4 regions of the Pseudoalteromonas sp. SG41-2 genome follow, and region 4 is predicted to be linked to each of the others. Evidence: predicted binding sites of a transcription regulator. Region 4 holds the regulator's gene; each other region holds the start of a gene.
The links. Region 4 encodes sigma-54, which starts transcription at its own class of promoters, with help from an activator protein. Its sites were predicted from a motif close to GTTGGCACGNNNNTNGNNT; they were not measured.
Positions count from the first base shown of each region.

Region 1: the regulator sigma-54 is predicted to act here: its motif matches at 3,943-3,961, upstream of H5186_RS08240 (YggN family protein).
Region 2: the regulator sigma-54 is predicted to act here: its motif matches at 3,650-3,668, upstream of H5186_RS14650 (LruC domain-containing protein).
Region 3: the regulator sigma-54 is predicted to act here: its motif matches at 6,160-6,178, upstream of H5186_RS06985 (flagellar basal body rod protein FlgF).

Region 1 covers NZ_JACJFK010000008.1:74,762-82,905, reverse strand. Annotated here, with positions in the region: gene H5186_RS08255 (diacylglycerol kinase family protein) at 1-435, shown strand, start outside; gene H5186_RS08250 (DMT family transporter) at 509-1,444, opposite strand; gene H5186_RS08245 (PLP-dependent aminotransferase family protein) at 1,561-3,003, shown strand; gene H5186_RS08240 (YggN family protein) at 3,087-3,884, opposite strand; gene H5186_RS08235 (PA3496 family putative envelope integrity protein) at 4,292-4,480, shown strand; gene H5186_RS08230 (glutathione peroxidase) at 4,530-5,021, opposite strand; gene H5186_RS08225 (LysR family transcriptional regulator) at 5,117-5,989, opposite strand; gene H5186_RS08220 (iron-containing alcohol dehydrogenase) at 6,163-7,317, shown strand; gene H5186_RS08215 (AzlD domain-containing protein) at 7,345-7,644, opposite strand; gene H5186_RS08210 (AzlC family ABC transporter permease) at 7,644-8,144, opposite strand, start outside.
Region 2 covers NZ_JACJFK010000017.1:92,381-100,524, reverse strand. Annotated here, with positions in the region: gene H5186_RS14660 (endonuclease/exonuclease/phosphatase family protein) at 1-867, opposite strand, end outside; gene H5186_RS14655 (hypothetical protein) at 957-1,421, opposite strand; gene H5186_RS14650 (LruC domain-containing protein) at 1,421-3,616, opposite strand; gene gmk (guanylate kinase) at 3,959-4,579, shown strand; gene rpoZ (DNA-directed RNA polymerase subunit omega) at 4,697-4,972, shown strand; gene spoT (bifunctional GTP diphosphokinase/guanosine-3',5'-bis pyrophosphate 3'-pyrophosphohydrolase) at 5,101-7,206, shown strand; gene H5186_RS14630 (RidA family protein) at 7,219-7,611, shown strand; gene H5186_RS14625 (DUF342 domain-containing protein) at 7,765-8,144, shown strand, end outside.
Region 3 covers NZ_JACJFK010000006.1:135,540-143,683, forward strand. Annotated here, with positions in the region: gene H5186_RS06960 (FlgK family flagellar hook-associated protein) at 1-1,574, opposite strand, end outside; gene flgJ (flagellar assembly peptidoglycan hydrolase FlgJ) at 1,576-2,544, opposite strand; gene H5186_RS06970 (flagellar basal body P-ring protein FlgI) at 2,741-3,835, opposite strand; gene flgH (flagellar basal body L-ring protein FlgH) at 3,847-4,530, opposite strand; gene flgG (flagellar basal-body rod protein FlgG) at 4,549-5,337, opposite strand; gene H5186_RS06985 (flagellar basal body rod protein FlgF) at 5,359-6,123, opposite strand; gene flgE (flagellar hook protein FlgE) at 6,283-7,638, opposite strand; gene H5186_RS06995 (flagellar hook assembly protein FlgD) at 7,695-8,144, opposite strand, start outside.
Region 4 covers NZ_JACJFK010000037.1:9,787-17,930, forward strand. Annotated here, with positions in the region: gene ptsN (PTS IIA-like nitrogen regulatory protein PtsN) at 1-379, opposite strand, end outside; gene hpf (ribosome hibernation promoting factor) at 384-671, opposite strand; gene H5186_RS20595 (RNA polymerase factor sigma-54) at 700-2,196, opposite strand; gene lptB (LPS export ABC transporter ATP-binding protein) at 2,263-2,988, opposite strand; gene lptA (lipopolysaccharide transport periplasmic protein LptA) at 2,985-3,518, opposite strand; gene lptC (LPS export ABC transporter periplasmic protein LptC) at 3,508-4,062, opposite strand; gene kdsC (3-deoxy-manno-octulosonate-8-phosphatase KdsC) at 4,059-4,610, opposite strand; gene H5186_RS20620 (KpsF/GutQ family sugar-phosphate isomerase) at 4,610-5,581, opposite strand; gene H5186_RS20625 (calcium/sodium antiporter) at 5,607-6,578, opposite strand; gene mlaF (phospholipid ABC transporter ATP-binding protein MlaF) at 6,834-7,649, shown strand; gene mlaE (lipid asymmetry maintenance ABC transporter permease subunit MlaE) at 7,649-8,144, shown strand, end outside.

The sequences.
Region 1 (8,144 bases), on a different contig from region 4:
ACCAAGCCTGCATTATCCGCTTTAAGTTATAGTTTAGCTGGCTTTAAGTGTTTATTCGTTTATCAGCCTTCTCGCTTGGCTGGGAGTTTTGCAGGGCAGCAATGCGAATATGGTAATTTGATTACTGTATTTGCAAATCATCATTATTTTGGTGGGGGGTTGATGATAGCGCCAAAAGCACAATTGAATAGTGGCTATTTAGAGTGCTATCGCGTGCCTACGCGTGGTTTGTTAGGTAACCTCTACAGTTTTGTGCGCTTATTGCTACGTAAGCACCACGGTATGAAAGAGCTCAACTACCAGCGCTTAGAAATTGCTTATATAAATACGCCTGATTTACCAATCGAAGCAGATGGTGAGCTGGTAGGCGTTACCCCAGCGGTGGTGACTATTCATCCGCTCGCGTTGCGTTTTTGTATGCCCAATGCTAAATGACGAGTAATATGTTAGTAATAAAAAAGCGCCTAACAAGTAGGCGCTTTTGGCGTTAGTTGCGTATATACGCATTCTAACTGGGGATGGAGCGTTTATTAGCAAATGATGCTTTATTAGACTCAATAAACGCTTTAATTCTTTTTGTTGGAGTCAGTACAATAGCATTACCAAGCAGTACTAAACTAAAGCCGATAAACGTATTGGCTTGCCAACTAAAACCTTCAAATAATGTACTTAAAGTCACTGCAACTAATGGAAATAACACAATCACATAGCTGGCACGTTCTGGGCCGATATTTTTTAGTAGTGCAAAGTAACATGCAAATGCAATAACCGTCCCAAACACCGATAAATAAACTAATGAATACCAGTAGCTTGCTGGGGCCGACAGGCTAAAATCGGCACCGCTGATGATTACATATACAAATAAACCAATAGCGCTGTATAACATGCCCCATGCATTGCCCTGCATGACGCCAATACGTTGTTGAGAGTTACGCACGCTGATCATATTCCCTAATGAAGCCACAAAGGTGCCAGCTAAGGCAAGTAGCAAACCGACCAACGCCCCATTACTCAAGTCGAACTGCTGTAATTGTGGCCAAAACAGACTGATGATGCCTAATACCCCTATCAATGCACCCGTATAAATACGTTTAGCGATGGGTTTACCAAAAAATAATCGGGTATTTACAATGTTCATTAATAACAACATTGAAAAGGCGATTGATGCCATGGCTGACGTTAAATAATGTTGTGCCCAGTAAAGTACTAAGTAATTAAGGCCAAAGTTACACAATGCTAGTAATACGAAAAAGCCATGATCGCGACGACTATAATTCATCGGTAATTTTTTAATATTCACCCATACCCACATTAGAATTGCAGCCAAACTAAAGCGATAAAATAGTGAAACTTCAACGGCGATATCGCCAAGTTGAAATTCGATTGCGAGCCAGGTAGAGCCCCAAATTAAAACGGTTAGTGCATAAAGCACGATACTTTTCATGGCCTTGGTCCATTATGTCGATTAAGTGTTTATTTTAAGATACTTCTGTATACTTAACATACACAGAAAACTATAAATGCAACCTATACAGATTGTACGGCTTTAAGGTGTCTACTATGTCGCTGGTGATCAGCAAAACCAACCATGACTTTTTATATCAGCAAGTAATGCAGCTGGTGCGTGAGCTGAGTGAGCAGGGGACACTATTACCAGGCGAAAAACTCCCCTCATTACGTAAAATGGCCACTAAGCTGAATGTCAGTATTCCGACGGTGAAATTGGCTTACCAATCACTTGAGGCACAAGGTTTGGTTGAAGCACGAGAAAAGTCAGGCTATTTTTTAAAAACGGCACATACCCAGTTAGCGCGGCCAAAGCGGGTTAAACTCAATCGTGAGCCAGTTTCGGTCAACATGCAGGTATTAATTGAGCAAGTGTATGATGCAATTCATCAAGCCGATGTCGTACCGTTTGGCATTGCTAATCCTGTTGCTGCCGCTCCAACTGATAAAATGCTAAGTCGTACGATGCGCCGGGTTATGTCGATTGCCGGCAGTCGCGCCATAAATTATGGTGCGATGGATGGTTTTGCACCATTGAAAAAGCAGTTAATCCATCGTTATTTAGATTTTGGCATTGGTGTTGACTCGCAAGAACTTGTGATCACCAACGGTGCTCAAGAAGCACTGGCGATCGCGCTAAAATGTGTCACTAAAGTAGGTGATGTGGTGGCGATCGAGTCACCTTGTTATTTTGGTATCATTGAATTGATCGAAAGCCTGGGCCTCAAGGCGCTCGAGATCCCGCTGTGTCCTGATGATGGGATCTGGCTTGATGATCTGAGCCAGGCTTTACATGATCACGATATTAAAGCCTGTGTGTTCTCTACTTCGATCAATAATCCTGTGGGTAGTTTTATGCCTGATCATAAGCGTAAACAATTAGTAGAGTTATTGGAATCTCAAGATGTGGTGCTAATTGAAGATGATGTGTATGGTGATTTACATTTTACCCCGCAGCGCGGTACACCCGCTCAGGCTTACTCAACAAAAGGGTTGGTATTAACCTGTGCATCGTTTTCTAAAACTGCGGCGCCGAGTTATCGTGTTGGCTGGTTGATTGCCGGAAAGTTTGCTGCCAAAGCGCGTCGCTATAAGCGTGCATTGAGTTGTTCTACTTCATTGATCAATCAATGGACGTTATATGAATTTATAGTTAGTGGTGATTATGATCGTAATATAAAACTACTGCGACAGCGTCTACGTTCTAATAAAGAACTAATGATCTGGTGTTTACAACAGGCCTTTCCGAGTACCGCTAGGATCAGCGATCCGCAAGGCGGATGTGTGATCTGGATTGATTTAGGTGCGGCTTACGATAGTGTAAAACTATTTCAACTGGCATTAGAAAGTGGCATTAGCATTACTCCTGGCTATATTTTTTCAGCCACTAATAAATATCGCAGTTGTATTCGATTAAGTTATGGTTTGCCATGGGGTGAAAAAATTGAACAAGCTATTATAAAGCTAGGTGAGTTAGTGCATTTAGCGAAGAAATAGCATGGCATAAAAAAGCAGCACCTTTAAAAAAGAGTGCTGCTAAAGGGATATCAAACTTTTAGCGTTTAGAACCTGAGTTCAAGTTAGTTATTTTGTTTATAACTAAATAATTGGTAGTCTTTCAATTCTGGAACTAGTTTAACTAATTGTTGCTCTTGATCAGCAATGGTTGAAAAATTACCGCACAGTGCATCAGCGCGTTTTTCAAGTTGGTTAGCTTGTTGCTCAACTTTGGCTTCAATTTCAGCTCCCATATTTTCCATGCGTTGTTCAAAGGCTTGCATATCGCCACCAGAGCCCATTAGTTCTGAACCTACAGCCATTAAAATACTACCCATCGATTGCATCATCGCAGCTTGTACAGCGCTTTCTATTTGCTCATCAAATTGGCTTTCAAAGTTTTCGCCAAATTGGCTAAAGCTTTGTTGGCCCATTACAAAAGCGCCTTGTTGGTAAAAGGTGTTTTGTACTTCTACCTGAATATCAGCCATTAATTCATTAATGCTATCTAGGCCATCGATATTAAATGCATTGGCGACTTCTTCAATGGCGACCCCGGCAATTTTAACGCCTTCAAGAGCAATGTTCGCGACTTCTGGTAATTGGCTACGCAGACTGTCTGAATAATTACTGATAGCTTGGTGTTGTTGACTGTTGAGTGTCAAAGTTTGGCCATCAATCATTAACTCGCCACTATTTATAAAAGTCATAGTGTGGTTATCAGCTGTAAAAATTTCTAATTCATTTGGCTTAATACGCACATCATTTTTAAATTCAACGTCACATGTGTCGCCGCTAAAAGAAATATTCGTCTCATTGTCATTGTGTGCCATTGCCCCTGTGGCAATGAATAAAGAACTTATTAATAGTAATTTTTTCATTTTTATTTCCTGCTAATTTGTTGATTATGACCAGTACGCATTTAACGTATTTAATACTTATCAAGTTTAATGCCAATAATTATTGGCATTTAAAAACAATGAGTTAATTGTTTTTTTCCCTTTTTTAATTACATTTAAATGTTATAAAAAAGCCATTTTTTAGTCATTTTGACTAATTTACATTAATACATAAAAGATACTTATCGTTTCGATAAAAAACTCTCACTTTCCAGAACTCAAATTTAGCGCTATTTATTCACAATATCGACATAACACTATTTTAGAATTGCGTTATGGCTTTATTTTGGTGCTTTTTCATACGGTGAAATAGTGCTGAACATTTTTAATTTACCAATGATAGTGATAAAAAATCCTTAATTGGTCTCAAACACTTTATGGAGTGGGTTGTGGGTAAGACATTTAGTTACGATGCGCTAGATGACGATTTTGTTGAAGACGAGTACGAAATGGTCGGGCGTAATCAACACGACAAGAATAAGCAAAAGGTTAAGAAAAAGTTGGAAGACTACCTTGAGCAAAAACGCTTGCGTAAAAACTTGGGCGATGATGACTTAGATGAGTATTTAAACGACTAAGAGATAATTTAAATAAAGAGGCAATTTGCCTCTTTATTGCTTTTAGAGTTTAGATATTACTGCTTTTAAGGGCTTTGATAATAGCACCTTCGATTTGTTGCGGTTTGGTAAATGGTGCAAAGCGTTTAATTGCCTCGCCGTCGCGGCCAACTAAAAACTTAGTGAAATTCCATTTTATTTTGCGGGTTAAAAATCCAGGTAAGGCTGATTTTAAATGCCTGAATACGGGGTGGGCGTTTTCGCCATTAACATCAATTTTGCTCATCATCACAAAATCAACACCGTAGTTAATTAAACAACCTTGCGCTATTTCTTTTGCGCCGCCAGGCTCTTGTTTGCCGAATTGATTGCACGGAAAACCAATAATTACTAACCCTTGATCAGCGTATTTTGCATGTAATTGTTGTAAACCTTCGTACTGTGGAGTGAAGCCACATTTACTGGCAGTGTTGACAATTAACACAACTTTGCCTGCGAAATCTGAAAAATCAATGCTTTGGCCTTGCAGATTGCTGGCTGAAAGTTGATAGAAGTCGTTCATGTTGCTCTCTTGTTATTGTTGTTTGTTAAATTCTATCCTGAGTTGTGACAGACATACAGCTTAAATTATCATCATATTGCATAGACCATTTTATTTTAACTTGCATGATTAAAGCTTGTGAGTAAATGTTCAATCAATAATCGCACTCTGTACGGCATTAAATCTTTACGTGGATACACTAACCAAGAGGCATTGTCTGTTACCTGAAACTCATCAAGTAAGGTAATTAGTTGCCCGTTTTCAATATACTTATCAACAATATCAGTGGCTAAATGGGCAATGCCCAAGCCTGCTAATGTCGCAGATAATAGTGCGCGCGGATGGTTACTGCGCCAGTTGCCGGCAACTTTTACCTCTTTAATATCGCCGGCAAAATTAAATCGCCAACGTTTCCCCATGGCAATTAAGCAATTATGAGCGGTTAATTGTTGAGGCGTAGTTGGGGTTGGGTGATGTGCTAAATATTCTGGACTGGCAACGAGAGTCATGATTCGCGGGCTAAGTGGTCGTGCAATTAAGTTAGAGTCTTGCATGCGGCCAAAACGGATCGCTAAATCAAAACCTTCTTCAACTAAGTCGACATTACGATTGTTGAAGTCCATATCTACTTCAACCTCAGGGTAGCGTTTTACAAACTCAACAATTTTAGGTGCTACATGACATGCAACAAATTCACCAGCACCAGAAATTCTAATGATCCCTTTGGGTTTACGTTGCTCACCTTGCAGTTGATTATTAGCATCAATTAGCTCTTGTTTAATTGCTTTGAGCTTTACGGCATATTCGCGGCCGGCATCGGTGAGGCTTATTTTTCGGGTAGTACGTTGAAATAGCAATGAGCCTAAGCGGTTTTCAAGTTGCTGTACTTGGCGGCTAATATGTGAAGTTGATACTTCCATGACTTTGGCTGCTTTGGTAAAGCTGCCATGTTCAACCACATGTAAAAATTCATCAAGGCCATGCCACATAATTTAGTTCTCAAATATTAAGTAATTATAGTTTATACCATCTATTGTTGCAGCTGTGCAAAAGTGATTCTCTGAGCTTAGTCTTTAAATTAATGCTTAAATCCCTACAATTAGATGGTCACCAAATTTTAGCTCACACTAAATAATGAGCATCTCTAAGCAATGGAGCAAGCATGTTAAATTTCAGTTTTGCAAACCCAACCAAAATTCATTTCGGCGAACAACAAATCGCTTTAATTAAAAATGAGATCCCTGCAGACGCAAAAGTATTAGTTACTTATGGTGGCGGCAGTATTAAAAGTAATGGCGTCTATGATCAAGTCGTCGATGCGTTAAGTGAACATACGTGGTTTGAGTTTGCCGGTATTGAGCCTAACCCAAGTTATCAAACATGTATGAAAGCCGTTGCTTTGGTTAAAGAAAAGCAAGTTGATTACATTCTTGCAGTTGGTGGTGGTTCAGTCGCTGATGGTAGTAAATTTATTGCCGCAGCAGCTAATTATGACGGCGAGCCATGGGATATTTTATCAAAAGGTGGCGAGATTAAATCTGCTATTGCTCTTGGTGTGGTATTAACGTTACCTGCAACGGGCTCTGAGTCAAACGGCAATAGTGTTGTTTCAAATCTTGACACTCACGAAAAACTTGCATTTGCTAGTCCATTTGTATTGCCAAAATTTGCAGTACTCGACCCTGCAGTGACTTTTTCATTGCCTGAGCGCCAAGTGGCGAACGGTATTGTTGATGCATTTGTGCATACTATGGAGCAGTATTTAACCTACGATGTAGGTGCTAAGCTGCAAGACCGTTTCGCTGAAGGTATTTTAATGACCTTAATCGAAGAGGGCCCTAAAGCGTTCAGTGAGCCTGATAACTATCAAGTACGTGCAAATATTATGTGGTCAGCAACGATGGCATTAAACGGCTTAATTGGAGCGGGTGTACCACAAGATTGGTCCACTCATATGTTGGGCCATGAAATGACTGCGATGTATGGCCTTGACCACGCGCAAACGCTTGCGATTGTATTACCTCGTATGATGGCTGAGCAAACAGAAACTAAGCGCGGTAAAATCTTACAGTACGCAGAACGCGTTTTAGGATTAGATATCAGTGATGAAGATGCAGCAATTGAACAAGCAATTAATGCAACTGAAGCGTTTTTTCACAGTGTGAATATGCCAACGCGTTTAAGTGATTATAACTTAGGCGAAGAAGTCGCTGATAAAATTGTTGAGCAACTTGAACGCCACGGTATGACGGCTATTGGCGAACGTGGTCAGGTCACTCTAGATAAAAGCCGTGCTATTTTATTAGCCAGCGTTTAAAGCTACTTTTAGCGCATTACTAATGTGCTAATTTAAGGTCAAAAATAAACCCATACCAACCAGTGTTGTGTAGTAAATGTTGTGCGTTTTATACGCGACAATAATGGCTGCTATTGCCGCACTGAGGTATGGGTTTTGCCAATCTAAATTTATTCCCTCATCTGTTACAAACACAATAGGTACCCAAATCGCGGTAAGTACCGCCGGTGCGCTAAAACTTAGAAACTGCTGCATTTTCGGGCCAACTTTAAATGGTAGGTCACGATGTAAAAATAAGTAACGGGTAAAAAAGGTAATACACGCCATAAGTAAAATAGTGCTCATCATCAGTTATGCTCCAATTTATCTTGGATACGGCTAATAAGGTAACCGATAGTCATCGCCGATAGTGCCGCGGCTACTAACCATAGTTCAAACCCCTGGCTTTTTAAAACGGTAGCGACAACACCAGCGCTTACAACCGTTGCCAATGTAGCGAGATTTTTAATACCAGGAATTACTAATGCAATAAAAGTTGCAGCAATAGCAAAGTCTAAGCCTAAATTAGTGAGATCAGGTAGCAGACTGCCCGCTACGATGCCAATTAATGTCCACAAGTTCCAAGTAATATAAAAGCTAAAGCCGGCACTGAGCGCGTAGATCAAGCGAGTTTTAGTTCGATAAGCTTTGCGATGATGGGAAAACGCAAACAGCTCATCAGTGAGTACAAAGCTTACCGGTAAGCGCCAACGTAGCGGCTGATCAATCACTTTATGACGCACCGCTAAGCCGTATAAAAAGTGCCGTGAGCTAATTATGAAGGTGGTGAATAAAATAGTTAATAAAGG
Region 2 (8,144 bases), on a different contig from region 4:
AACACAGTGATCTATGGGTAACCCGGTTAGCAGTGTCGGCTTAATATTTAAGGGCATAAAACTGCTATAAGGATTTGCTCCATAACAACTTTGTGTACTTTGCCAACTAAAATAACGTGACCAAGGGACAATATTTAAATCACCTGCAATTAGCCATAGTGTTTGCTCTTGTATTGTTGCTGCATGCAGCGCCGCGAGTAAAATATTTCTATTTTCCCAGTGCTGCTTGGTTCTTGGTGATGGTGGGTGGGCAATATACGTAGTGATAACTTCATTATTAAATAACAAGCGCAGTTTAATGTAACCTAACCTATCCCCTTGAAGTTTTACTTGTTGTCTATAAATTATAGGGAAACGCGAAATAACAACGATGCCGTAAGGGATCCCCTCTACTTCACGATAACCAAATAAACTAGCCTTGGTTAAAAAACGAGAGAGCAAATGCCGATTTAAATCACTAAACTCTTGCAGAATTAATACATCCCAAGATTGTTTTTGTAAGCTAACTAAGTGCGATTCAATAAACGGGTTACTATAATTTAAGTTTATTTGTTTTATCAAAATCGCATTTTTGGTTTGCTCACTTGGTAACGAATGCAATGGTAATAATGAACTCAAACTTATCAAGCATATAATTGATAGCGCCCCACCTAAATATGTTGCTTTTATAATTAAAAGCAACATGGCAAAGCATAAGGCAATAACTAGTAATGGCATACGCAATGATACTAAAAGATCAGCGTAATAATATTGCGAAGGATTATAGGCAATCGCAATTAGCATAAACGCAGCTGCTGCGACAAAAAATTTTACTAGCCTCTTTTTTTGCAAAAGATCGCCATTGTTATCATTAAGAAACTTCAACATAAATCACTACCCTAACTAGTATAAAGAATATACCTAGGTGTATTCTTTAGCTTGATCACTTTACCGTTACTGCTTGCCTTTGACTTTTACTACCTTATTTCAAACATCTGATGTTCTGCTTGTGTATCAAACTGCCATGCAAATGAAAGGGGTTGAGTGCTGGTATCGTAAAACCAAATTTCTGCAATCAGTTCGATATCTTGTCTACTCATTGCAAGCGTAGTTTTTATAGAGCCTTGCGATAAAGGAGCTCTAACTAAGCAGTTTCCATAATCAGCACGTAGGCTATTGGCCTTTTTTTGGCAAATATTTAAGTAAGCTCTTACGTCACCTATAGAGAGATCTACATCAATCTTTAGTTTAAATTTCGTTGATAAATCAAAACGATCATCTATCACTAAACTGGCCATTCCGGCTGAGTCGGTGGTGATAGGAACGACACTCGATGGTAGTGATTCAACAGCTGCAGGTACTGCCGCAGTACTTTCGCTTTCACCACCACCACACGCAACTAAAAATGATGATAAGCATAAAATTACAGTTAACTTTTTCATTACTGTTCCCCTCTAACTGCCACATTATTGCTGTTGTAGCGATTGAACCATTGTGGATTTTGCTTTCCTGACGACTGAGCAAAATTAGCAAAGCTATCGTAGGCATCGGTTATATCTACACCTTCAAGTGGATGTAACCATTGCACTCCTACTTCAATCGCCCATGGTAGGCCGTTTTCAGTTAAGAAAAACAAACCACTTTCTTGCTGGCTCACATCATCTGCACCACTGAGATCAAACAAAGTCGCGTCAAATACTTCTGTGGGCGCTTGATTTTTCATGTGTACTTCCCAGCTGCGCGCATTTTTACCAACTAAAAAATCGCCATGATAAAAGCCCTCTGTAGCAAAAATAAAAGGGTCTAATAATGTTCCGGGGGATAATATTTTCGCTTTAGGGACTTTTAATGGGATAGTCATACTAAAAGTTACTTTGCTGTTAACGTCGCAATTGCTTTCCGTTCTAAAATACTCGCACCCTGATTGCTTATTCACATGCAGCCAAGTGTCTTGCATAAAAATTAAAATAGCCTGCTCTGTGTTTGCTTCCAAAAATGAGCCTGTTTGTAGTTCGCCATTAATCACAAACCGAATATTATCGGCATCGACTTCTCTACTTAAAATTGAGTAAGTTGTATTATTTACCGTCTCTTTAAGGCTTACCGCAAAGCCATTATGATAGGTTGCTCCTACACCAATTAACTGGCCATCAATTTTATAACCAACAACATTAGTGCCCTCAATGAGCTGAGTAGTACGGTAATTTACGACCACGTCATTAAAGTCATAATCACCTGCAAACGGCCATTTATCTTCATAAGCAAGTGTCACCCAATCGTTTTCTCCTGGGTATACAGCACTAGCAAATGTTGTTATTTCATAATCTTCCACCTCACCACCTAAAACACCTCCAGTGGCAGTAATAAGCGAAGCTTCCGAGCCATCAGTTACCCTAAAACGAGCCCATGTCTGCCCAGCTTTAACATTACTAGGTACATTAATTAAAATACTGTTATCGCCTTGATTAAGTTGATATTTAGTTATTATGCGCTCACTTTCACTAAAGCCGCCATTTTGATCCCAATCAAACCATGCATATAAAAAGCTACTCGCAGAGGCGTTTACAATAATTTGGCTATCTTGACCCGCCGATATTGCCGTCACAAAGCTCACCCCATCATCTGATGCATCAACTGGGTTGTTGATTAAGTCGGCATCAGTATTGATATTTTCACCATCGACTGTATCGCCTAAATAAATCAGGTTACTGCCAGTGCTGTTAGGATCGAATAAATGCCTGGCTCCGCTTTGCTCTAAACTGGTGTTATAAGGTAGAGGAGCATCACCAAAATCAATCGAACTATCTGTTACCTCAACTTCGGCAATAGCACAACGAGCCCCATCGTTCTGACTTGACTTAGGGCCCGATGTAAACACATTAGCAACAGGCGTATAACCAACAACAGGACTAATACTTAAATCAACTTTGTGAATTTTTCCGCTTTTATTATTACTAAAATAAAACTGACCATTGATATCAAAATAGGCAGCACCAAATGCGCCCGTATCATCACCAATATCAACTTGAGTAATAAACTTGGTAGTATTTTCTGCAACGTTAATTTCATGCAAATCACCATTTGATTCAACTGCGTATAACAGGTTACTTTGCGGATGAAATGCAAAATCAAATATACCTAAGTTCCATGTGTCGGTTGCAGGTAGTAGCCGAGCAGTTATGGGGGCATCTAGATCATCCTCTAGATTGATTTCATATAAACCAAAATTGGGAGTATATACATAATACATCGCACTTTGATTTGCTTGCTCACCAGTCACTTGAATATCACCTACATAAAAATTAGTATCGGGTAGGCCAGTAACATTTAACCGCTTCATTTCGTAGTTGCTACCAATTTGCACCACGCTTTTAGGCGATTGTCGGCTAAAACCGTATAAGTATTGGTCTTTGTAATTAAAACCGACGGCATTCACACTTTCATTATTTGCCTCGCTAGCAAACGTCAAAGCCGATGATAAAATCGTAGGTTTAGCCGACACTAAATCTATACCGTAAAGCTGTGCCTTTGCATCCTGCATCAAAAATGCCTGACTAGGGCAATTATCGAATGGCTGGCTAAATACAGCACAAGGAAGTGAAACTAAACACGCTATGGCTAAATGGGTTAATCTCATTAGTAAGCCCTCAATCATTAAGTAACTGTACCAATGCAGGCATCATTCCAAAAAATAAAGCATTGAAATAAAACAAAATAAAATAAAGTTGAAGATGAAAGATGCAACTTGCAACGACCATTTTTGCATTATGCAACTAAGTACAAATAATCGTTAAAATGCGGGAGTTTTTTAAACAGTCATCATTGCCGTAACAAAAATACGGTTATTAATACGTTAAAATTTAATCACCTCACTAGGATACTTTCGGCAGTTGAGTAAACTTCACTAAATAAAGTACAATACCAAAATTAAGGCGGAGCTTATTAGCAGCTCTAGTCGGTTTATTTTAGGTAAAAACCCATGGCACACTCTCGCGGAAACTTATTTATTTTATCGGCACCATCTGGTGCGGGTAAATCCAGCTTAATCAATGCATTGTTAACTAAGTATAATGATATGAAAGTATCTGTATCGCATACTACTCGCTCGCCTCGTCCGGGCGAAGCAAATGGCGTGCATTACCACTTTGTAAATGTTGATGAATTCAAATCATTAATTGAAAAGAATGATTTTTTTGAATGGGCGCAAGTGTTCGATAATTACTACGGTACATCAAAGCAAGCAATTGAAGAGCAGCTTGCAGCAGGTATTGATGTATTTTTAGATATTGATTGGCAAGGTGCACGTCAAGTTCGTGATCTGGTCGCTGATGTTGAAACCATTTTTATCCTACCACCGTCAAAATTTGAGCTTGAAGCGCGCTTAAATAATCGCGGCCAAGATTCACAAGAAATCATTGCTGGTCGCATGGCAAAAGCACAATCTGAAACGTCTCATTACAATGAATATGACTATGTCGTGGTTAACGATGATTTTGCAACTGCGCTGAAGGAAATTGAGACGATCGTATTGGCAAAACGCTTATCGCTACAAAGCCAAGCTATTCGCCATCAAGATTTACTCGTAGACTTACTGCGTTAAATCCTAATTTGGGTTCAGTAAGTATTTTATTTGTTTAAATTAACCACAAGCTATTGGCGAATCTGACTCGGTGCAGTAAACTACGTCTTTGCTTAAAAATTTATTTGGAGTGCTAAGATGGCTCGCGTAACTGTTGAAGATGCAGTAGATGCAATTGGTAATCGTTTTGATTTAATTTTAGTTGCGGCCCGTCGTGCCCGTCAAATCGCGGTCGGTGGTAAAAAGCCACTGGTTGATCCTGAAAACGATAAACCAACGGTTGTTGCTTTACGTGAAATTGAACTTGGTTTAGTAGATAGCTCATCAATGGATCTTATTGATCGTGAAGAGCAACAACATCAAGAGGCGGCTGAAATGGCTGCAGTTGCAGCTATTGTAGGCGGCAACCAATAATCTGACTTCCTTGTCTGATTTAGCCAACGGTATAGTATTTCTATTCTAGCCGTTGGCAATCCCTTCTTTTCATCGTATATTCTTAACATACCGTTACCTATTTGCTTCACGAGAACATTGGAGTGTGAATGTATCTTTTTGAAGGTCTAAAAAAGAAAATATCAGAATACTTACCTGCTGCTGATGTAGAGCTGGTACAAAAAGCCTATGTGGTAGCCCGAGAGGCCCATGAGGGTCAAACTCGCTCAAGTGGCGAACCTTACATTACTCACCCTGTTGAAGTAAGCCAAATTCTGGCTGGTATGCATTTAGATCACGAAACGTTAATGGCTGCATTAATGCATGATGTGATTGAAGACACCGACTTTAGCCAACAAGATTTAGCCGAAATTTTTGGCGAGACAGTCGCAGAATTAGTTGAGGGCGTAAGCAAACTTGATAAGCTCAGCTTTAAAGATAAAAAAGAATTCCAAGCTGAAAACTATCGAAAAATGATTATGGCAATGACACAAGATATTCGTGTTATTTTAATCAAACTTGCTGATCGTACTCATAATATGCGCACTCTTGGAGCATTACGTCCTGACAAACGTCGACGTATTGCCCGCGAAACGTTAGAGATTTATGCGCCGATTGCTAATCGTTTAGGTATTCACGATATTAAAAATGAGTTAGAGGATTTAGGTTTTCAAGCCCTCTACCCGATGCGTCATCGCGCTTTAAAGTCAGAAGTTGCCAAAGCGCGCGGCAATCGCAAAGAAGTCATTTCAAATATCCAAACCGAGATAACAGCACGCCTTGAAGAAGCTGGCATTACAGCCACTGTTTCTGGGCGCGAAAAACATTTATATAGTATTTATAAAAAAATGCTTAATAAAGAGTTACTGTTTAATGAAGTCATGGATATCTACGCATTTAGAATTGCAGTTGATTCAATGGATATCTGCTATCGGGTACTTGGCGTTGCCCATAATTTATATAAACCAATCGAAACTCGCTTTAAAGATTATATAGCAGTACCTAAAACTAATGGTTATCAATCGTTGCATACCTCATTAGTTGGTCCTCATGGGATCCCTGTTGAGATCCAGATCCGTACTCACGATATGGATCACATGGCAGATAAAGGAGTTGCTGCTCATTGGATGTATAAAAAATCCGGTGATAACGCAGGCCACACTGCACAACAACGGGCACGTCAGTGGATGCAAAGTTTGTTGGAATTACAACAAAGCGCAGGCTCATCATTTGAATTTGTTGAAAACGTTAAAACAGAGCTATTCCCAGAAGAAATTTACGTGTTCACTCCTGATGGTCGCATAGTCGAGTTACCTATGGGTGCAACCGCCGTTGATTTTGCATACGCGGTCCATACCGATGTTGGTAATACCTGTGTGGGTGCACGCGTTAACCGTAAACCTCATCCGTTAAGTAAAGCATTAGATACGGGTCAAACAGTTGAAGTGATTACCAGCTCAGGTGCGCACCCTAACGCAACGTGGTTAAACTTTATTGTTACCGGTAAAGCACGTTTAGGAATTCGCAATTACCTGAGGAGCCAACATCATGAAGAAGCTTTATTACTTGGCCGTCGCTTACTCGACTCTGCTTTAGGTGAAACGAAGTTCGATGATCTGCCTGACGAAAATATTAGTCGCGTATTAGCAGAACATGAACTCAATACTGTATTAGAGCTATTAGTTGAAATTGGCTGCGGTAATTTAATGAGCATGCTGATCGCACGCCGCTTACTGCAAAATGACAATGATGATTTAGGCGATATGACTAAAAATGCTAAAGCGACCATTATTGGTACTGAAGGCATGCTAGTTAATTATTCTAAATGTTGTCGACCAGTGCCAGGGGATGCTATCACCGCACATATAAGCCAAGGTAAAGGCATCACGGTTCACCGCCAAGAATGTAAAAATATTCGTGGCTGGGAAACTGAACGCTCCAAGTACTTGGTTGTTAAATGGGATGATAATCCAGAAAAAGAATATATTGCAGCACTGCGTGTAGAAATCATAAACCACCAAGGCGCACTCGCAAAACTAACCAATGTAATTGCTACAACCCAAGCAAACATAGTGGAAATTGCCACAGATGAAAAAGAAAGTAATTTATACGTGATAGATTTAGGGATCACCGTGAAAAACCGTGTCCATGTTGCAAATATCATGCGCCGCATTCGCGTAATGCCTGATGTGCAAAAAGTCTATCGTAAAAAATAACATAGGAAAATCATGAATAAAGCATTTATTTCTACGGATCTAGCACCTGCTGCCATCGGCACTTATAGCCAAGCAGTAAAAGTTGGTACAGCAGTTTACTTATCGGGTCAAATTCCATTAGTTCCCGCAACGATGGAAGTGATCTCTGAAGATTTCGCAGAACAAACACATCAAGTATTTAAAAATATTAGTGCGGTATGTGAAGAAGCCGGTGGCAACATCCAAGACTTGGTAAAAGTTAATATCTATTTAACTGATCTATCTAACTTTGCGACGGTAAATGAAGTAATGAGCCAATACTTCAAAGCACCTTATCCTGCCCGAGCAGCAATTGGCGTGCGCGCATTACCAAAAAACGTGCAAGTTGAAATTGACGGTATTATGGAATTGCCTTCAACAAATTAAGCTTACAGCAATACACCTAAGTATTTATACTTAGGTGTATTAACTCATCAGTCCCCTTTTCCTCGATCTTCTTGACAGTTATTCAAATCTCTAGCACTCTATCTTTATATAATTATAAAAACCTTTAACTTAAGTGTTGTAAAAGGATGATCCGTGTTTAAGCTTGCTCATAACGGTAATGTACTACTCGATGTTATAGAACATTCGCCGCCTAGTGCCGCTTTTGTTATTGAGGCTCTAGAAAAATCAACATTCTGTGAATGTCGCATAGACTATGATGCTATCAATGCTTTTTTTAAAGAGCCTAGTAGCGAACGTAGTTTAGTGGTTGCCAGTAAGCATGACGCCACACTAACTGTTACACTCAGTGATGATAAAATGTTAGCAACAGGCGAACTCACACTCGCACAAGGTGGCAAAGTTTTGGCCCTTGATCAAGCGAAACAGCAGCTGATCAAAGCTGGGGTTGCTCGGGGCTACAAACAAGCATTTTTAGAGCAGCTGCTACAAAAACAATTTGAATTACCCGCTGG
Region 3 (8,144 bases), on a different contig from region 4:
GGAGGGCCAGCTTGCTCTAGTAGATTTTTAGCAGGTGGAGTAATCGTAAAAGTCGAGCTGCCGTTATTGTCTGTAATTGTATATTCATTAGCATTAGCGGTTTTCACTATCGTGATATCACCATTTGCTAGATCCGGAGGCGTCGTGGCTGTAAAGCCACCCGAAGTCACACTAGTAACAGTCCCTGCTGATATATTGCCATTACCTGTATTGTTTATATTATCTGCCGTACGAATTGGAGAAGCCAGCGCTAGCGCTTCTGGTCTATCGGTAGCCAGTGTTAAACTCGATGCAGCCTCGGCATTCAGTTTAACTGCAAATTTATCGCCAACATTACCAGTCCCTGTAACGTTTAATTGTAAACCAAAAGATTCCCCACCGGTCATAGTCGATGAATCAATAACGCCAGCAACTATATTGGCGGTTGAGGGAGAGCCTAATGGTTCACCTTTATTATCGACCGGTTGTATTTCTACCGTTGTGCCACTGGTATAAGTAACAATAAAGTCACTGGCAGGAATTTCACTGCCTTTACCTGGTTCTAAGGTAGCCGTTATGCTTGAATTGCCTGTATTGGCTTGATAAGCGTGACCGCCAATCGTTGGGATTGTAAAAATATCACCACCGAGCTCGCCATTACCGTCCATTCCTAAACGGTTTTGTTGATTAAAAGCATCAGCAATCGCAAGCCCCATTTGGCCAAGTTGGTTTTGTGCTGGCACTAAAATGTCATCACGAAATGCTAATAATCCGCCAATTTTACCTTTAAGCTTAGTCACATCAACATCAAGCGGCACAGCTTTGCCGCCATCTATGTCTAAATGTAATTCTTTAAAATTAGGATCAGGATCGCCCGCCATCGAAAATAAATTAAATGCGCCATCTTGCATTACTAATGATTCGCCGGTGCCCATAAATACGAGCTTTTCACCGTTGGGGCCATCAAGTGTCTCTACATCAATTAATTCCGATAACTTACGAATAGCAAGGTCTCTTTCGTTGTACGTGGTGCTTGAGTTTGCCTCGTTACGCGTACCATTTACGGTAGCTATTTGCTTATTCAAGCTGCTAATATTTTGAATTAATGTATTCGCTTCATCAGAAAATATTTCTAACTGATCATTCACGATATTTTTTTGATTAAATACAATGCCTGATAAGCGATCCATTTGATCAATCAAATTTTTTGCATCCGTCATTACGAGCGATCGTGCAACTGAGGATGATGGCTGATTTAAACTTTCCTGCACATTATTGAATAACGAATTCATACTAGTCGATAGACTATTGGATTCTTGAGAAAACAAACTATCAACCCGGCCAGCCTCAGTCACAAATTGGTCGAAAAAGGTTTTATTTGAGGTATCACGATTGAGTTGCTTTTGTGCAAACTCATTTAATAAACGATAGGTTTCTCCACGACCGACTTGGTTATCAATCATGGTCATATGCTCTGTACGCTCGCGTACATAACCTACCGTATTAACATTGGTAATGTTCTTACTGGTGGTTTGCAGTAACTCAGAGCTAGCTCGAACTCCTGAGCTTGCAATGTCAAATAAGTTAAACGACATGTTAATTTACTCCTTGGCGAACCAATGATGTCGCCAATGTCTTAAGCTCTGTGTGGTTTAGCACTTGCTTAATTTTGTCAGCGTAATTGGGGTCAGTGGCATAACCAGCTTTTTGTAATGAATCTAAAAAGGCAGCCGGTTTTGCGGTATTTTGTAGCGCTTCTTGGTAACGTGGGTTTTCTATCAAAAACTGCACAAAGTCATTCACACTCTCTTTAATAGAATCATATGCACGAAAACTAGCTTGTTTTTTAACTGGTGTGCCTTGCTCAAATTCAAGCGTCATTTTGTTGGCTTTCTCACCTTGCCAGCTTTTATCTGATTTAATATTGAATAAATTAAAGCTGCTATTACCATCACTTTTATTAATGATATGTTTCCCCCAGCCAGTCTCAAGAGCTGCTTGTGCAACCATCACAGCGGGGTTCAAACCAATTTTCTCAGCAGCTGTTTTGGCATGTTCCCAAACACTACTGATAAAATCTTCTGCATTTTCAAACTGAGGTTTTTGCGCTGTTGATGAGCTGCTATTGACAGCCTGAGTGTCAGCCGCCTTATCAGCATTCTTGCTGGTTGCACGTTGATCACTGGTAAAATCATCGACGGTGCGCAGCACTGAACTAGGGGTAAATTTTTTCCCGTCAGGAGAGAGTTGTTGCACTATGAGATCGGCTAAGCCCAATGAACCTTTTGAAGATAAATCAACCGATAACTGTTGATCATGCATTTCTTCAAAAAACTTTACTCCACTGGAGTTAAAAGGGCTGTCTTCGTCTTCAAACGCTTCGTTTGCTTTACGCATACTTTTTAAAAGCATTTGCGTAAAAATAGATTCAAATTGTGCCGCTGCTTTTTTTAGCGCTTCTTTTGATGCTTCAGGCGAGGCACCACTTTTTAAGGCATCTTGACGTAATGTATTGAGATTGCCTAAATCAAAGAAGTTTTGTTTATCGAGATGATTAGTATCCATCAGCAATTTGACACAGTGATTAATAATAGTATTAACAATGCAATAATTAAGCCAATGCGAGTTTGCGAGTTTGCGAGTTTGCGAGTTTGCGAGTTTGCGAGTTTGCGAGTTTGCGAAAGTATAAAAGCGTTGATTAATTATGCAAGTCAAGGCCCCCTAAATGCAAGTTAACGCAAACTTAGGGGGTCAATATGGTTTAAATAACCACGAGTTGACCGCTAATGGCACCCGCTTCTTTTAATGCTTCTAGTATCGCCATTAAGTCACCAGGCGCTGCTCCAACTTCGTTAATTGCGCGCACTAAATCGTCAAGGCTAACACCGGGGTTAAATACAAAGGCCCGAGAATCATCTTCGTTAACATCAATAATACTTTGATTAGTAACGGCAGTTTCCCCTTCACTTAATGCGTTAGGCTGCGATACATTTTGCTGTTCTGCGATCGTAACGGTAAGACCACCATGGGTAATTGCCGCCGCTTGTAACCGCACGTTTTTGCCGATCACTATGGTGCCAGTGCGTGAATTTACAATAATTTTTGCCGAAGTATCGGCAGGTTTAAACTCTAAGTTTTCAAGCGTAGACAAATAAGCAACACGCTGCGACGCATCACGCGGGGCAATAACACGAATTGAAGCGGCATCAAGGGCATGTGCACTGTCTGGGCCGATAAGCTCATTAATGGTTTGCTCCAAACGTTTAGCAGTAGTGAAATCAGGACGATTTAAATTAAAAGTTATGTAATCACCTTGCATAAAAGGACTTTTAATTGCCCGTTCAACCGTTGCGCCATTTGGAATACGTCCTACCGTGGGCGTGTTCATTACGATCTTACTACCATCAGCTCCTTCGACACCTAACCCGCCAACAATTAGACTACCTTGCGCGATAGCATAAGTATTTCCATCAACCCCTTTCAAAAAGGTTTGTAGTAATGTTCCACCACGTAAGCTACCCGCACTACCAATTGACGATACAGTAATATCGATTGTCTGCCCTGGCTTTCTAAATGCAGGTAATTCTGCATGCACAGCAACCGCTGCTACATTTTTGATTTTGGGTTTTAAATTCGATGCCATGGTAATACCAAAACTATTTAGCATGGCTTTAAAACTTTGTTCAGTAAAACGACTTTGCTCACCGGTGCCAGGTAAACCTACTACCAGACCATAACCAACTAACTGGTTTGAGCGAACACCTTCAACCATTGAGACATCCTTGATACGTTCAGCGCTAGCAATAGAATGCCAAGCTAATAAACATATACACAGCAACGCTTTCAAGCTATTCATATCAACATCCTTTAAAAAGGGAACAGAGAGCTAGTGAAGAATCGAGTTAACCATCCTGCCGTTTGAGTCTCTTGCATTTGCCCTTTACCAGAATACTGAATACGCGCATTTGCGATTCTGTTAGAGGTCACAGTATTATCTGCAGTAACATCTTGCGGGCGAACAAGACCTTCCAAACGAATAAATTCTTCGCCGGAGTTTAAAGTCAGCCATTTTTCACCACGGATCACTAAATTACCATTAGGTAATACCCGCATAACATTTACGGAAATATCACCAAATAAACTATTAGATTGATTTGACTTAGTATCACCTTTGAATTTAGCACCGCTGCCCACACCAAACTGAATACTATCGCCACCAATATTAACCGGTAGTCCGCCTAATCCAATGACAGGATCTAAGCTGGCATCACTTTGTTTATCCGTTTCAGTTTTAGCTGCTTTAGATGATTGCGTCGATTCTTGCAGTTTAACTGTAATAATATCTCCGGTGCGTAACGCTTTTTTATCTGAATATAAATCGTTTGATAAATTGCTATCAAACAATGAGCCTGTCGGCACAACTTGCTCTGCAGCAGGCTCTGGGTACATAGGAGCATAGTATGGATCATCTTGAACCACGCTGTGGTTTTGAGTCGTCATACAACCACTCAATATAAATGCACCCGTTAAGACTATAGATAAATTACGCATAACTTTGCTCCGAATTAGTTAAAGTTGCTGACTGATGTAACTCATCATTTCGTCAACCGCTGAAATCACCTTTGAATTCATTTCATAGATACGTTGAGTTTCAATTAGGTTAACTAACTCTTCGGTTACATTTACGTTAGAGGTTTCAAGTGCGCCTTGGACAACAGTGCCTAATCCTTCTAGACCAGGGTTACCTTGTACAGGTGCGCCACTGACGGCCGTTTCGGTATATAAATTTTGGCCTACAGGCTCTAGACCTGATGGATTGATAAAGTCACTGATCGTTAACTGACCAATCACCACATTCTCAGGTTGTCCTTCTATTTTCACAGACACCTCACCATCTTGTGATACGGTAATTGACTTCGCATCATCAGGTACATTCATTTCTGGCTGCACAGGAAAACCTGCACCAGCAGTAACAATACGACCATCCTCATCCGTGGTAAATTGACCATTTCGAGAATAGGCGATATTGCCATCGGGCTGTAAAACTTCAAAAAAACCTGGCCCTGATATCATCCAATCCAATGAGTTTTCAGTGGTTAACATGTTACCTTGAGAAAAGTTCTTCTGATTAGCAACTACTTTGGTACCAGCACCAAGCATCAGACCAGAAGGCATCTCTGTATCTTGTGATGAACGCCCCCCTGGCTGATTAATATTTTGATAAAGCAAATCTTCAAATACAGCACGACTTTTCTTATAACCAACAGTACTGGCATTGGCTAAATTATTTGAGATAACCGAAATATCGGTTTGTTGAGCATCAAGCCCCGTTTTACTTATCCACAATGCAGGATTCATATTAATGTCCTCTCAATAAAGTTAAACAATACGCAGCAATTGAGTTTGACGTTCGTCAATTTCTTCAGCCGTTTTCATTAACTTAACTTGTAATTCAAATTGGCGTTGATGGCTTATCATATCCACCATCTCATGTACCGGATTCACATTTGACATTTCCAAAGTGCCACTCATTACTTTCACATCATTAGAGATGTCACAAAATCCACATATACCATTTTCCAGTAATTCGGGTTTTGGTCGAAATAAGCCATCATTGCCTTTTTCAAGCTCAGAATTATTTGCCTTAATTACCTTCAAACGGTCAACAACTTCTAAAAAGTTAGCCGGCGCACCTTGCGGGCGAACTTGGATTGAACCATCGTCACTAAATTCGACTTTCTCCACTGGCAATGGCAAAATAATCGGTCCACCTTCGCCAATAACTTGACGCCCGTGACTGGTGATCAAAGCGCCATCAGGGGTGATATTCAACGTGCCAACTTTAGTATATGCCTCATTCCCTGAAGCATCTTGCACTGTAAGCCACCCTTTATCGCTCATAGCAATATCAAGATCACGTCCAGTTTCAACAATACCGCCGGAAGTCATATTAGAGCCTGGCCGTTCCTGCATAGTAAAAACACGTGTCGGTAAGCCTTCACCAAAAGCTTGCATTGAGCGCGCTTGCGCGAAGTCAGCTTTAAAGCCTGTGGTATTGGCATTTGCTAAATTATTTGCTTTAAGCTCTAGGCCCCGCAAACTTTGCTTAGCTCCAGACGCTGCAATGTAGACCATCTTGTCCATAACATCGACTCACGTTAAAAATCTATAACATGACAAATGCAAGATAAGTGCCACAATAAAATGACGTAATAAATTACAAAATATAATCAAGCACAAATAAAAAAGGCTGCTAATAAATAGCAGCCTAGGTGTCGGATTGTAAAAAATATTAAAACGAGATTAACGGATCTGCAAAATAGCTTGCTGTAGTGTTGAATTCACTTCGAGTGCACGCGAGTTAGCTTGGAAGTTACGCTGTGCGCTGATCAAATCAACAAGCTCATTGGTTAAGTTCACGTTTGATTGCTCTAATGCTGATGAGCTAATCTTACCAAATGCGCCTGAATTTGCTTCACCCGCTACAGGGTCACCTGAAGTTAAACTTTTCTTCCATGACGTATTGCCTACTTGTTGTAACCCCTGTGAATTGGGAAAACGGACTAACGCAACTTGACCTAGGTAGTTAGAGTCACCATTACTATAAGAAGCAACAATTTTTCCATCAACACCAATGTCTATATTTGCCAACCGTCCCACAGCAGCACCATCTTGAGATAATACTTTATTTTCAAACTTGCCTGCATGCTGGGTCGGGATTTTTGCAGAGGTACCTGCTTCATCACGCCAGTTGATAGTTACATTATTAGGAAAGCTAGCACCATTGCTTAAAAACCCTGTCAAATTAGTGCTATCTAACACAACAGGGTTAAATGTATTGCCTGTATTTGCGGTACCATTGGTGTTAAGTGGTAAGCCGTTCGCATCAAACTGAAATGTTGAAATTGGATTAAATGGTCCAGTAGCGCCTTGCGAGCTTCCATCAGGATTGAATGCTTGACCGTCTAACGTGGCATAGGTTTGCCACTCATTAGCATTACCTGTAACAGCTGCATCCGTTTTCACAAAAAACAATTGCATAGTATGCGGCTCACCTAGCGAATCATAAACATTGGTTGAGGTAGAGTGAGTATATGACCCTGATTGAGTTGGATCAAATGGTGTAATAGTCGGTGTATCTTTGGTCGAATCCAATCGAAATGACGAATATACACTTGAGGTAGCCCGCGGGGAACCTGATGAATCAGGAATTTGAATCGCCCCAGAGGAGGTTAAACTTACTGATGTTGCATCTCCACTAATTTCATCAACAGGAAAGCCTTGTAAGTAATTACCTTGTGCGTCAACGATAAAGTTATCTTTATCTAATTTAAACGCCCCTGCACGAGTGAATGTTTTATCTTGTGAGCCTAACTCATTGCTAAGAGCAAAGTATCCTTCACCTCCTATAGCAAGATCGAGTGAATTTTTAGTGCCTAATGTTGAACCTTGATGAAACTGCTGTGCTACAGATGCTGTTTGTACACCATCACCATTTTTAGTTTTACCCGAAGAAAAAACTGATGATGAATAAACATCGGCAAACTCAGCTCTCGATTCTTTAAAACCGTAGGTATTTACATTAGCGATGTTATTAGCAGTAACATCCAAATCTTTTTGTGCGGCAGCAATGCCAGTTAATGCAATATTAAAACTCATAATTCACCTCTAACCTATAAAATTTAGCCAATAGGCTAAAAAATAAATAAAATTTATCACGCAATTTCTGCGACATCAGACAGCTTAACTGCCCCTTCTTTAGTGTTAATAATAATACCGTTAGCGCCATTAATATTGACGCTATCAATATTTTTATAAGAGGCCATGGGTAAACTAGTAAATTCTTCGCCCATGCTGCCCTCTGCTTTGATATTGTATTCTCCTGGCGGAAGGCTCTCACCGGCTTCATTTTTTCCATCCCAGTTAAAACGTAAGCCACCAGCAGGTTTATCACCTAACTCAATTACTCTCACTAGTTGTCCGGAAGCATCTGTAATACTGAGCCTTAAATCTTTAACGGGACTTTCAACAGCAATCATGCCCGAGACATCACCACTGCTGTTAAGATCTAATGTATCTGATTCAACTAAAGCTTTTTTGCCTACCAGAGTTGATGCTTGCAACGCTGAATTAGAGGTCATTGAAGCAGCCAAAGACTCAAACTT
Region 4 (8,144 bases):
TGTCGTTGAGTTTATCAGCAATTGTGGCTAACGTCTTCAAATGAAGTTGGCTATCACCATCTGGCACGATGAGAGCTACAAATATATCAACTGGGCGATTATCTATCGCATCAAAATCAATCGGTGATTCACTCACTATAATTATTGCTAGCGGGTTTTCAACACCACTCATACGGCCATGAGGAATAGCAATACCACGACCAATACCCGTACTACCTAGTTTTTCTCTCGACAGTAGTGCGTTGAGGATTTCTTGTTGTGATAGCTGAGGAAGTTGTTCATGAGCCAATTGGCTGATAAATTCAATGATCCGTTTTTTGCTATTAAAAAGGACCGCAGCTTTACTGCAGTCCTGGCAAATAAGTGAGCTTAATTTCATAGTGTTAGTGTCGAGCGTGCTTCTCTTTGTGTTTAATTACCTGACGGTCAAGTTTGTCGATTAGTCCGTCAATGGCTGCATACATGTCTTGGTGCTCAGTTGAGGCAAATAATTCAGCGCCACTGACATGTAATGTGGCTTCTGCTTTTTGGCTTAGCTTTTCTACATCAAGAATGACATGGACATTATTGATATGATCAAAATGCCTTTCAAGCTTGGCAAACTTATTGTTTACATAGTCTCTTAATGAATCAGTAATTTCTACATGACGACCAGTTAAATTTAGTTGCATAAGCATTTTCCTCTTGTGATTTTACGCCTTAAATCAAACTTTTACGTTGATTTGACGGTGGAATAGCCAGTGACTCGCGGTATTTTGCAATAGTCCGTCTAGCTACTTTGATACCTTGCTCTGCCAATATATCTGCAATTTTACTATCACTCAATGGTTTCGCTGAGTTTTCTGCACTGATCAATTTTCTGATCAATGCTCGAATGGCTGTCGATGAGCATTCGCCGCCGTTCTCAGTACTTACATGGCTCGAGAAAAAATATTTTAACTCAAATATACCACGAGGGGTATGCATGTATTTTTGGGTGGTTACACGAGAAATTGTTGATTCGTGCATCTCAACCATTTCGGCAACGTCGTTTAGTACCATAGGGCGCATGGCCTCAGGGCCATGCTCAAAGAATCCTTGCTGCTGTTTAACAATGCAGTTGGTTACTTTGAGTAACGTCTCGTTACGACTTTCTAGGCTTTTAATAAACCATTTAGCTTCTTGCAAATGCGAGCGTATAAATTGGCTGTCAGTGCTTGATTTTACAGAGCGTGACATCGCCGCATATTGGCTGTTCACTCTAATTTTTGGCATGCTGTCTGGATTGAGTTCAACCACCCAGCGACCTTTAATTTTTTTCACCGAAACGTCAGGAATAACATACTCTGATTCTTCGCGTACTATGGTATCCGCAGGCTTTGGGTTAAGGCTGTGGATCAGTGTCATTACTTCTTTTAGTTCATCTTCTTTAAGCTTAGTCTTTTTCATCAAAGTGCGATAGTCACGACTAGCTAATAAATCGATATGATCAGTTAAAATCATTTTTGTCTCGCTAATCCAAGGAGTTGCAGGATCAAATTGATTTAATTGAATACATAAACATTCTTGTAGGCTGCGCGCAGCAATACCAACAGGGTCAAACAACTGAATGCGTTTTAACACTGCTTGCACTTCGTCGAGTTCGATTTCTTCTTCGTTATTACCTTGATTTAAGCTTTCTGCGATGTCTTCGCAGCTCAAGGTTAAAATACCTGAATCGTCAACGGCTTCAACAATCGCAATGGCAATGGCTTCATCGGTTGGACTAAAAGGTGTGAGTTGTAATTGCCACATTAGATATTCGTGCAAGGTTTCAGTTGAGGCACCTTGATAAATTGACTCATCTTCAGGCATTGGCCCAGATGACGTATTTGGCGCAGCACTCATGTATTCGTCCCAGGTGACGTCCATAGCCATTTCGTCACTTAAGGTCTCTTTACTTAATGCTTCGCTACTTTCTTGTTCATATTCGCTTGGCTTGTCGTCTGCTGATGCGCTAACGGTTAAGTCATCGTTATCTTGTTTTTGTTCGTTTTTACCAGCCGTGTCGTCTGAATATTCATGTTCTTCTAGCTCTAACAATGGATTGCTGTCGAGCGCTTCTTGAATTTCTTGCTGGAGATCCAATGTACTGAGTTGCAATAAGCGAATTGCTTGTTGCAGCTGTGGTGTCATTGTAAGTTGCTGGCCCATGCGCAGCTGGAGTGATTGCCTCATGTATCTCTAACAATCCTTTTATTGTTATCATCGTTAAGTCTAGCAGATACTTAGCCGAGCGTGGCTTTATAGCCTAAATTGCTCGCCCAGGTAAACATCGCGGACTGTTTGGTCGGCGAGTACATGCTCAGGGGTACCTGATGCAATTAACTCCCCATGAGAAACTATGTAGGCTTTTTCACAAACATCAAGGGTTTCTCGTACATTGTGGTCGGTAATAAGCACGCCAATACCACGGTTTTTAAGGTGTTCAATAATCTTCTTTATATCTAACACTGAAATAGGATCAACGCCAGCAAAAGGCTCATCAAGTAAGATAAATTTTGGGTTTGCGGCTAAAGCGCGTGCAATTTCAACTCGACGACGTTCACCGCCAGATAATGCCATACCTTGGCTGTCGCGGATATGTTGAATGCTAAACTCATCAAGTAAGCTGTCGAGCGCTTCTTCTCTGGCTTGTTTATTCAGCTCTTTACGAGTTTCTAAAATAGCCATCAGGTTTTGATAAACAGTTAATTTACGGAAGATGGATGATTCTTGTGGCAGGTAGCCAATCCCTAACCGTGCGCGACTGTGCATTGGCAGTAAGGTGATGTCATTATCATCAATACTGATTTTACCTTTGTCGCTTGGAACTAAACCCACAATCATATAAAAGGTGGTGGTTTTACCAGCGCCATTAGGACCCAATAAGCCAACAATGCTGCCTGCGCTAACTTCTAAACCCACGCTTTTTACAACTTGGCGACCTTTATAGCTTTTTGCTAGAAATTCAGCTTTTAATGTACTCATGGCTGCCCTTTAGATTTGTCTTTTTTACTGTCTACTGGTACCAAAATGGTGTGCACACGATCGCTTGAGCTTGCGCCTTTTTCAGCACTGATCAGTTGCTGGTCCATATCATAGGTAATGCTTTTGGCATTGATTTTTTGACCTGCCTGAGTGACTTGTGCATTGCCAACCAAGGTTAAATAGCGCTTAGCGACATCGTAACGGACTTCATCAGCACTGGCACTCATTACTGTGCCATCAGTTTGTTTTTCTTCAAAGTAAGCCGGACTGCCAGTTGCGACAAGTAGTTGTTTGTTATCGCCTAAATCTTCGCGCTTATGGACTTCAAGTCGATCCGCTTTGATACGGCGGTTACCATGAATGATTTCAACATTTTTTTCAAAAATACCGATATTGTCTTTCAGTTGGGCAAGCTGCGTGTCAGCACTGATAGAGACTTGATCTGCAGGTGGTGTCGTATTTTCAGCAAAGCTTGCAAAAGCAATGAATAAGCTTGGTATAACAAGCAAGTGAGCAAATTTATTGGTCATAATATATGGTTCGCGTATGGTTAATTAGTTCTACCACTTCGGCTTTTAAGTCGGCATGGAGACCGCGCCCAGTGATTTTTAAATTTGGTCCGATTAATTCAACTGGTTGTTCTGAACTCATGGTTTGTAGTTCAATATCAACCTGAATATTATCTGCGTTTATATGTTCAATCATGGCATTATTGGTCAGGTTTTTAGCAACCACATTACCTTCTAAAATTAATTGATGATTTTCATATAAGGTGGCTTCATCGGCATTAATTTGCCACGTCTGCTGTTGATTATAGAGTGTAAAAATAGGTTGTTCAAAGTAAGTGAACCCTAACTGTTGGTAGAGTTCCATTTTTGCAGCTGTTACTTTGTGGCTAATTTTACCTTGTTCATCAAATGCGGTTTGTTTTAATGCCACCGCAGTATAATCAGGTTTTGCTATTATATCTTCTTGGTGTTGTTTTATGGCGGTACTTTGATAAAAATACGGATACCACAGCCATACCATGCAGCCGACAAATAATACGCATAATATTAAACGCGCACTATTCATGAGCTCGTGCCTTCGCTGGTTAATGATTTACCATTTTCGAGCATTAATAAATCAGTGAGTTCACGCACCGCCCCAAAGCCACCAGGTAGCATGGTTGTATAATGTGAAATGCGTTTGATTAGTGGATGCGCATCATTTACTGCCACCGCAAAACCAACCAATTCCATTACCGGCAAGTCAGGTCCGTCATCGCCTATGTAAGCGATTTGTTCATCGCTTAACTGCAATTTATCCTTGAGCTGTTGATAAGCTTGCAACTTGTTTTCTTGGCCTTGGTAAATATGCGGTACTGTCAGGCTAGTCATCCGTTGCTGAACTATCTGTGAATGACGACCGGTGATCACGGCAACTTCAAAACCGCTATTGATCAGTGCTTTGATACCAAAGCCATCTTTAGTATTAAACGCTTTGAGTTCTTCACCTTGGTTACCAAGATAAATACGACCATCTGAAAACACCCCATCGATATCACAGATCAGGAGTTTGATTTTTTGTGCTCGCTCGCGAGCATCATCTGAAAGTGGCTGATATAAGTCAGCAAACTGCATTATAAAACTCCTGCTTTGAGCAAATCTTGCATATTAAGAGCACCAATAGGGTGGTGTTTATCATCAACTACAATTAAGCCATTGATACGCTTATTCTCCATGATATTGAGTGCCTCGGCGGCAAGCATATCAGCAGTTGCAGTAGTGCAAGAGCGGGTCATGACAGTGCTTATCAAAGTACTGTGAATATCTATTCGTTGCTCTAAAATTCGCCGTAAATCACCATCAGTAAAAAGCCCTGCAAGTTGCCCTGTGTCATCAACAATAGCTGTCATACCTAAGCCTTTTGCCGACATTTCGATTAATGCATCTTTGATACATTGCTTATCATTGATCATAGGCGTTGCTGGGCCACTGTGCATAATATCTTTTAAACACAATAGTAAACGTTTACCTAAGCTACCACCAGGATGCGATAGCGCAAAGTCATCGGCGGTAAAGCCACGGGTTTCTAGCAGAGCAACGGCTATTGCATCACCCATCGCAAGTGTTGCAGTCGTGCTTGCAGTCGGAGCGAGTCCTAATGGGCAGGCCTCTTGACTTACTTTGATGCATACATGAGCATCAGCCCAATTTGCCATTGATGATTCAGGGTTACCTGTCATGGCGATCATTTTTGCGCCAATACGTTTAATAACCGGAATAATATTCAGTACTTCGCTGGTTTCGCCTGAGTTTGAAATAAGCATAACCACGTCATCACGAGTGATCATCCCTAAATCACCATGACTTGCTTCACCCGGATGGACAAAAAACGCAGGCGTGCCAGTGCTTGCCAGTGTTGCAGCAATTTTATTACCAATATGCCCTGATTTCCCCATACCGACTACTATGATCCTACCGTGACATTGATACATCAATTGGCAAGCTTGATTAAAGTTTTCGTCTAGATATTGGGTTATATCAAGCAGTGCTTGGCGCTCTATTTCTAGCACCCGCTTACCTTGTTCAATAAAATTTAACTGCGTCATTGTGTTATCCATTTTGTGGCTAGCATTAAGCAACTTGGCTGAAAATATAACCTTGATAGATTAAAAACGCGACCAATAACAGGCCACCTTCAACTCTATTAATGCGTCTTGTGCCCCTAAAACTCAAGGACATAGCAATAAGGGCTATGGTGGCACCAATCATTATTAAGGCATCACGGTTTGCAGCTGAAGGATCAATAATTGAAGGGTTGATAATCCCAGCCAGTGGCAACACAGCTAAAATGTTAAATATATTTGAGCCAACAATATTACCCAGTGCTAAATCATCTTCGTTTTTTAATACCCCAGCAATACAGGCTGCCAGCTCAGGCAAACTGGTGCCAATAGCAATAATGGTTAACCCTATTACTAAATCACTTAGGCCAAAGTATTTGGCTATATCAACTGCTGAGCCAACTAAAAAATGTGAGCTGACAGGCAGTAATATCATACCAATAATTAACCAAAATAAAGCCGATTTGGTGGGCACGTTATCTGGTACGTCTTCACAGGCTTCACTTACAAATGGGTCATCAGCTTGGTTTTTAGCGCGAATAGAAATAATAACTAAGCCCGCAATAAAGACCACAAAGCCAATGATTAATGCAACGCCCTCAGCAAATGAAAAGTAGTTATCAGAAAATACATACCAGGCAGCGATTGACACTAGTAGTACAAGCGGCATTTCGCGTTTTAATGTCATTGATGATACTGAGAGTGGGCGCAATAGCGCGGTAATACCTAAAACAAGTAAAATATTAGTGATATTTGAGCCAACGGCGTTACCCACGGCAGTGTCAGTTTTACCGGCAAGCGCAGCTGATGCTGAGACCATCATTTCAGGGGCTGACGAGCCCATCGCAACAACGGTTAAGCCAACAATAAGAGTAGGAACACCGAAATTTTTTGCCAGTGCCGCAGCACCATAAACAAAGCGATCCGCACTCCAAACTAGAGCTGCAAATCCGAGAATTAAAATGACAAAAGAAGTCACCATTACGTTACGCCAATTATTCAAAATGAGATGACTGCAAATAGTAACAAAAGCCAACCTGAAAGTATAAATAAAAGAATCTGCGTAGCTTGTTAGATTATGGCCTGATTTGGACTGAGAATAATTATTTAAGCGACGGTTAAGCCTACTGCTGTAAGGTTTGCAGCGCTATTACATAGAATATTACAAAATTTTACGATTTGTTTTTTCCATCTTGCTGTAAAAACGCTTAAAATAGGTGAACTAGTGAAAATAGTAATGGAGAGCGACTTGTCGCAACCAATAGTAGAAATCAAGGATGTAAGCTTTTCTAGGGGCAATCGCTGCATATATAAAAATATGAGCTTTAGTGTCCCGAAAGGAAAAATTACGGCAATTATGGGACCAAGCGGAATTGGTAAAACCACCATGTTGCGTTTAATTGGTGGTCAATTAAAACCAGATAGCGGCACTATTTTATTCGAAGGTAATAACATTCCTGCCATGTCGCGCAAAGAGCTTTATGCGGCGCGAACCAAAATGAGTATGTTGTTCCAAAGCGGCGCATTATTTACCGATATGTCAGTATTTGACAATATCGCTTTTCCGCTGCGTGAACACACTCGTCTAAGTGAAGATTTAATTCGCCTTGTGGTGCTAATGAAATTACAAGCTGTTGGCTTGCGTGGCGCACAAGATCTAATGCCTTCTGAGCTGTCAGGTGGTATGGCACGTCGTGCTGCATTAGCGCGCTCAATCGCACTTGATCCTGAATTAATTATGTATGATGAGCCATTTGCAGGCCAAGACCCAATTTCCATGGGGGTATTAGTTAAGTTGATTAAATCGCTTAATCAAGTGCTTGGATTATCATCATTAATCGTAACTCACGATGTAACAGAAGTGATGAGCATTGCCGATCACGTTATCATTATTGCCGATCAAGGCGTTATTGGTAGCGGTACACCGGATGAAATGCGTAATCATGAATCGGCCCTAGTTCAGCAGTTCTTAAAAGGATTATCTGATGGCCCAGTGCCGTTTCATTTTCCTGCTCAACCTTATCAACAAGAATTACTGGGAGGGCGCCGCTGATGTTTGATTTTTTGCAAATGCTAGGTCATAAAACGTTAGGACGATTTGCTGCACTTGGTCGCTCCACTCAGATGTTGATAGGTGCGTTATGGAGTTTGCCTAATTTTAGAAAAGGCACGCCGCTTTTAATACGACAATTATATATGGTCGGCTCGCAGTCACTATTGATTATCATGGTGTCGGGATTATTCATTGGTATGGTATTGGCGTTGCAAGGCTACACCGTACTAGTTGGTTATGGTGCAGAGGACAGCTTAGGTCCATTAGTAGCATTGAGTTTACTCAGAGAGTTAGGCCCTGTTGTTACAGCATTATTGTTTGCCGGGCGAGCTGGTAGTGCATTAACCGCTGAAATAGGTTTAATGAAAGCGACTGAGCAGTTATCAAGTCTTGAAATGATGGCCATTGACCCTCTTAAACGTATTATCGCGCCACGCTTTTGGGCGGGCTTTATCAGTATGCCATTACTGGCGTTAATATTTTCAGCAGTTGCAA